DNA from 3 places in the Blautia sp. HCP3S3_C12 genome. Region 2 is predicted to be linked to each of the others. Evidence: riboswitches for the same ligand, from Rfam matches in the RefSeq annotation. Region 2 holds a riboswitch; each other region holds the start of a gene.
The links. A riboswitch is a leader RNA that binds a small molecule or an ion and turns the genes downstream of it on or off. The one in region 2 is predicted to bind cobalamin.
Positions count from the first base shown of each region.

Region 1: it holds a riboswitch for cobalamin, as region 2 does, so the genes downstream of both, ACTNDS_RS13650 (ABC transporter substrate-binding protein) here and ACTNDS_RS06765 (cysteine-rich small domain-containing protein) in region 2, are expected to answer to the same signal.
Region 3: it holds a riboswitch for cobalamin, as region 2 does, so the genes downstream of both, ACTNDS_RS15220 (sirohydrochlorin cobaltochelatase) here and ACTNDS_RS06765 (cysteine-rich small domain-containing protein) in region 2, are expected to answer to the same signal.

Region 1 is NZ_JBQHWC010000020.1:14,185-16,388, reverse strand. Features, by position in the region: gene ACTNDS_RS13655 (FecCD family ABC transporter permease) at 1-291, opposite strand, end outside; gene ACTNDS_RS13650 (ABC transporter substrate-binding protein) at 306-1,430, opposite strand; cobalamin riboswitch at 1,546-1,821, opposite strand; gene ACTNDS_RS13645 (ABC-2 transporter permease) at 1,900-2,204, opposite strand, start outside.
Region 2 is NZ_JBQHWC010000005.1:94,710-96,913, forward strand. Features, by position in the region: gene ACTNDS_RS06760 (phosphatase) at 160-882, shown strand; gene ACTNDS_RS06765 (cysteine-rich small domain-containing protein) at 1,003-1,296, opposite strand; cobalamin riboswitch at 1,573-1,765, opposite strand; gene ACTNDS_RS06770 (NlpC/P60 family protein) at 1,945-2,204, opposite strand, start outside.
Region 3 is NZ_JBQHWC010000025.1:33,274-35,477, forward strand. Features, by position in the region: gene hisB (imidazoleglycerol-phosphate dehydratase HisB) at 1-370, shown strand, start outside; partial or broken gene hisI (phosphoribosyl-AMP cyclohydrolase) at 427-747, shown strand; cobalamin riboswitch at 849-1,024, shown strand; gene ACTNDS_RS15220 (sirohydrochlorin cobaltochelatase) at 1,226-2,204, shown strand, end outside.

The DNA.
Region 1 (2,204 bases), on a different contig from region 2:
ACAGACGGAAAGAGCCATTCCAACTGCCAGAGCCAGCAGGACTCTGGGCAGCCGGATCAGCCACACAACATCGTGAACTGCGCCTTCTGCATAGGCGGACAAGCTTTTGATATGAAACAATTTATATGCAATGACACTGTAAACATCTTTCAGTGACAGATCTGCATTTCCAAAAGTGATTGCTGCAAGAATGGAAAAAATCAAAAATGCCGCAAGCCCGATAAGAACTGCCACATACATGGATGTCCTGAGCACACTGCCTTTTTTTATCTGTGAAACCTGTTCTTTCACTGTTATTTCCTCAATCAGTCAAGATTCACATCCGGATATAATCCTTTTGCGAAAGTTTCAATACCATCCTGTGTACGTGTTGCACTTGCGTACATTTCACTGAGCATGATCGGATAAACACGACCGTTCTTTACAGCGTCAAGGCTCTGAAGTGCTTCATCATCCTTGATAACGGCAAGCTGGCTTTCTTTTACAGTTTCCGGATCATCACCTGCATATGGCATGTATACAACAAAAATCACATCAGGGTTTGCTGCAATGATATCTTCTTTTCCTGCTGTAGAAGCATCCGGATTTGCCAGAGTCGCACCCAGTTGTGTTACCATATCTCCACCAAGGCTCTTTGCACCATAGTTTGTGATATCTTCTCCAAGAGGTTCCAGAACCATTACGCTTGGTTTCTCTTCTACATCTGCTGTTGCTGTAAGAGTTTTATCGATCACTGCCTTTGCATCATCTACGATTGCCTGTGCTTTGTCCTGTACATCAAAAATATTTCCAAGATTTAAGATGTCTGTAAATTCATTTTCCAGAGTTCTGTCTCCGTCAGGACGTGTGTTTGTGTTGTAATAAGTGTTGCAGCCTTTGTCGATCCAGTCTGTTACATTTCCGAGATTTTTATCAGAAAACAGGGAGCTCCAGGATAAGATCATGTCTGGCTCCAACATCGTTACAGTCTCAAGGGATGGGGTAAATTCATCAAGATAATTTGTTTTTGAAAATGCATCTTTAAGTTCATCCGGAACTTCATTGTCAAGACCTGCAGTAGCTACCAGACGGTCTTCCAGGCCAAGTGCAAGCATGGTTTCAATGCTTCCCTGATATACAGCAAGAACTTTCTCCGGTGCCTTTTCATAGGTTGTTTCGATTTCATTTCCATCATAATCATAGGTTGTGATGGTCAGAGGATATTCTGTCTTTGTACCTTCTGCGTCTGCTGTCTTATCTGCATCTGCTGAATCCTGTGCGTCTGCATCTTCCTGTGTATCAGAGTCTGCATCTGCTGCCGGCTGATTGTCCTCTTTGATTGTCTCAGAGTCTGCTCTCTCTGCTGCAAAAGCTGCCGGAGCTGCGGAAACTGCCATAGCTGCTGCCATCATAATTGCCATGATTCTTGTGGATAAATACCTGTTTTTCATTTGACTTCCTCTCTTTTCGTATATGTTATTTACCTGTTCGTGTAACCGAAAAGATGGGACTTCAGAAAAAGTAAAATAGAAGTGATAAGAATAACGGATACTTTTTACGGAAGCTCCTTCTTTACGCTGTCAGGCAGGTTTCCTGACTCACAGATCACAGAAAGTTCCCATAAAATAAAAACTGATACAACATCCATGCTTCAGCAGTTCATGAATATTGTATCAGAAATATTTCCAGATACTCTCTGGCAGCCGGATTCCGCCTTCTCACATATTTATGCAATGACATATTACAATCCCGCTTTTTTCTGTATACAGTGGCCGCAACCGTTCAGGCATTTCACCTGATTCCCTCTCACATTATCATACACAAAATCTGCGTATGATAATGTTCACTTAACAGCTATTCAATTACGCTGATATAATTTTAGCACACTGCTTTTATAATTACAACCATATTCGAGACACATCAGAATTCTTTCTTCTCCATAAGCCGGACACCAATCCAAAAAGATCCCATATATACAATTACTGTAAATAATACAACTCCGGCCAATACCATTCCCCAGTTCAGTCCATTCAGCCATGCACCGACTGCGTCTGCTGAAAGTCCCATTGTTTTTATCAGAATATAAACTACGGCAATTATAATAGCCCACATGACCATTGCAATATAACGTCCTTTTTCTGCTCCAAAATGTATTACAAGCGGGAGCGATACTGACAACATAAGAAGCGCCAGTGGAATGTATATCAGAGTGTCAATAATTTTCT
Region 2 (2,204 bases):
AAACTGTTTCTATGTTGTTTTTTGTTTGAATTGTTTGTAAAATTTAGTTGTTTTTATTCCGAACCCCAATTGACAACCTTTCTTCTTTCTGTCATAATTGTTATATATATTTTTTCAGAATATCTCTGCAAAACAGTCATTAATTTTATTTAAAAGGGGATGATCCTTACGTATCTTGCAGATATCCATACACATTCCATTGCAAGCGGACACGGTACTTCCTGCACAATTTCCGATATGGCAAAAGAAGCCGGACGCAAAGGTATGAAGCTTCTGGGCATCACTGATCACGGTCCCGGTACTCTTGCTTCCGGCACATCTTCTTATTTCCGCGGGTTGCCATTCTGCCCCAGAAAGCGTTTTGGTGTAGAAGTACTTTATGGCGTAGAACTCAATATTCTGGACATTCAGGGACATGTAGATCTAAGTGATGAGCTGTTGTCTAATCTGGACTACGCTATCATAAGTATGCATGGCCAGAACTACAGATCCGGAACTGTCAAAGAGAATACTCTTGCATACCAGAATGCAATGAAGTATCCTGCCGTAAAGGTTCTGGGCCATTGTGATAACCCGGCTTTTCCGGTGGATTACGATGCACTGGCTTATACAGCCAGCAGAGAAAATGTAATTTTTGAAATCAACGAAGTCTCACTGACTCCCGGCGGATACCGCGGTGACACCAGGGCAAATAACGCAGAAATCCTTCGTTGCTGCCTTAAATATCAGCTTCCCATTGTTTTATCCAGCGACAGCCATGGAAAAGAGCATGTAGGAGATTTTACCTATGCAGCAGAGTTCGTTCACCAAACCGGCTTTCCCGAATCATTGATTCTGAACAATCAGATTCCCAGACTGAAGGTATTTCTTCAAACCCGTTAGTTGTTTCCAATATGTGTTCATACCATTTCTTATGCAGGTATACAAAAAAAGATCATCAACAGATATTTCTCATATAAATATCCATTGACGATCTTTTTTATTTTCACCGGTCAGCCAGCCTTACTGCTGATCTGCACGCATTTTCTTCATCAGCTCAGCCAGTTCCTGATATTTCCCGGTCACATATCCATAGTTCTTTCTCTTATGAGGAAGCTGACAGTTGGTACAGTCCTTCAGCCCACTGTCTGTATATCGAAAATTCCCACCGCATTGATCCCCCAGTGCATATAAAGGGCAATAACAAAACAAACAGTTAAAATCCTCAGGATCTGCTCCCTTATGGCAGGGAAAAAACTCACATTTTTTATGACTGAAAAAAGAATACTCTTTATCTTCCCAATATGGTTTTTCCATATCTTATTCCCTTCTTCCAAATAGGCAGACAACAGATCAATCTATGATTTTCTCCATAATAAAGAGGGAGCGATGCTACTCCGGGGTAGAAGATTAATCCGTTCATGAGTGCGCGGAGGGAACGAATATTTCCGAAGTAGTATCGCCTGCCATTTAATCATGTATAATTCATAAAGAACAGGCGCATTCCATAAAAAATGTCTGCCTTCGAAAAAGCAGACAACGCTCCGAAGCTGCGGATTCAACGGAGTTGGTTGTTACACTTTACACGGAAGTTTAACCTCGCCATACTAAGCAGGTTTCCTGGCTCCAGGCTCATCGCTCCTCTCTCCTTCTCATGCTATGGCACAATGGATCTGCGAGATTTGCTCCTCTGTTACAGTGACCGGATCGCTCAGGTTTCTCACCTGATTCCCTCTCTCTGTACTGTATAAATAACAGTATCAGCACTTAATATGTTCTATATGGAATTATACTGTCCTTATAATAGCATCACTGTTAGAGAATGTCAACTATTTGTCAAAGTTTTTCAGAAACTTTTTTATATACTTTTTAAAAATTTTTTCAAATAAAAAACCAGGCAACAACACATATGGACGTCACCCGGTCTTTCCTCATTATTTTTTATCGGATATAATCTTTTGCAGATTATACAAGTCTTCTTACTGATACAATTGTTCTGTATGCAGCGTTGTCGCTGATCTTAATGCCGTCTACAGAGTTGGATGCATGTACAATACGTCCATTTCCCATATAAATTGCCACATGGCCGCCATAACAGATCAGATCACCTGGCTGCGCATCTGCGTAAGATACTTCTGTTCCACAATTCTGCTGTTCATAAGAAGTTCTCGGAAGGCTTACTCCAAAGTTGGCATATACACTCTGTACAAATCCAGAACAGTCTG
Region 3 (2,204 bases), on a different contig from region 2:
ACTGGGAACAGCATTAAAAGAGGCAATCGGTGACAAAAAGGGCATAAAACGCTACGGAAGCTGCATCCTTCCTATGGATGAATCCCTGGTGCTCTGCGCCATTGACCTGTCCGGCAGACCCTATTTTGCCTGGGATGCAGAGTTTACCGCTGACCGGATCGGAGATATGTCTACAGAAATGGTGAAGGAGTTTTTCTACGCTGTTTCCTATTCCTGCGGCATGAACCTGCACATCAAAGTCTTAAGCGGCGGCAACAATCATCATGTGGCAGAAGCCATGTTCAAAAGCTTCGCCAAGGCACTGGACGCAGCTACCTCCTATGACCCACGGATCACAGATGTACTTTCCACAAAGGGAAGTCTGGCATAAAGGAGGCACATATGAATAAGAAAATCCATCCTGCACAATCTGAGGAGAAGGCCTTTACCTGGGCAGATTTCAAGCTGAACAGCGACGGAATGGTACCTGTAATCGCACAGGACTATGAGACTGGTGAAGTACTAATGCTGGCTTATATGAATGAAGAGGCCTACAATACCACTGTGGAGACAGGAAAAATGACCTACTGGAGCAGAAGCCGCAATGAACTGTGGACCAAGGGTCTGACCTCCGGACATCTCCAATATGTGAAATCCCTTACCCTGGACTGCGACAACGACACCATCCTGGCAAAAGTAGACCAGGTAGGAGCTGCCTGCCACACCGGAAACCGAACCTGCTTTTTCAAGCCATTGTATCAGGATTGAAAATGTCTGAAAAATGCGAAATGTTTTTTGGTAATTTTCGTCTTATTCTTGACAATCTGTAAAATTTGTGGTAAAAAAAGAGTATCCGAATTGAATATGTGCAAGAGTTATAACGTTAAGGTTACATCCTAATGGATGTGCAAAAGGGAATCCGGTGAGAATCCGGAACGATACCGTCACTGTGTAAGGGAGCTGTTTTTCAGAACCACTGGTTTACCGGGAAGGGATAAGCAGCGATGAACGAAGTCAGGAGATCTGCCTTGACGTGGAATTTGGGGTCTGCGGTTTACAGTACCTTTGTTCTCATGACTTACATAGTTCTTATCGTATCCTGCCGGATGTTTATGTTATGTCCGGTATTTACGAAATCCGATACAAACCGTGTATAATGAGAAAAGTAACAGCTGCAGAGATGCGGCTGTTTTTCTTTGCATACATCTGTCCGGAAATATTTAATTATTAAAAGAGGATAAACACCATGAAAAGAAAATCTATGTTAGCCTTATTGTTAGCAGTATCAATGACTTGCTCTATGACAGCAGCTACCGGCACAGTTGCATTTGCTGAGGACGCAGCTACAGAAGAATCCGCCGATGACGCAGCTGCTACAGATGACGCAGAAGCTACAGATGATACAGCAGCTGATGCTGCAGAAGCTACAGATGATGCTTCCGCAGATGCTGATGCTTCTTCCGATGACCAGAAGGCAGCTGATGAGGTTGGCGCACTGATCGATAAAATCTATGTTCAGGAAAGAACAGACACAACAGATGATGACTGTAAGGCAGCCAAAGAAGCATGGGATAAGCTGACAGATGCACAGAAGGAACTGGTAACTGGCGAGAATGCAGATCCTGACTACTTCGGCCGTGACACAGGAGATGCTTCCAAGGATGATCCACGCAACCAGGATGAAATCGGTGAAAACGAGCTTTTAGTAGTAAGCTTTGGTACCTCCTTTAACGACAGCCGTGCAGAAGATGTCAAAGGTATTGAGGATGCACTGGCAGCAGCATATCCGGACTGGTCTGTAAGAAGAGCTTTTACAGCACAGATCATCATCAACCATGTACAGGCAAGAGATAACGAAGTAATCGACAACATGCAGCAGGCACTGGACCGTGCAGTAGCTAACGGTGTTAAGAACCTGGTTGTGCAGCCTACTCATCTGATGCATGGTGCTGAGTACGATGAAATGACAGAAGCAATTGATGGATACAAAGATAAATTTGAATCTGTAGCAATCGCAGAGCCAATGCTTGGTGAAGTTGGCGATGACGCTACCGTGATCAACGATGACAAGAAAGCAGTTGCCCAGGCAATTACAGATGAAGCCTGCAAGGTAGCCGGATTCGATGATATGAAGGCAGCCGCAGATGCTGGTACAGCATTTGTATTCATGGGACATGGTACTTCCCATACAGCAAATGTAACCTACGACCAGATGCAGACACAGA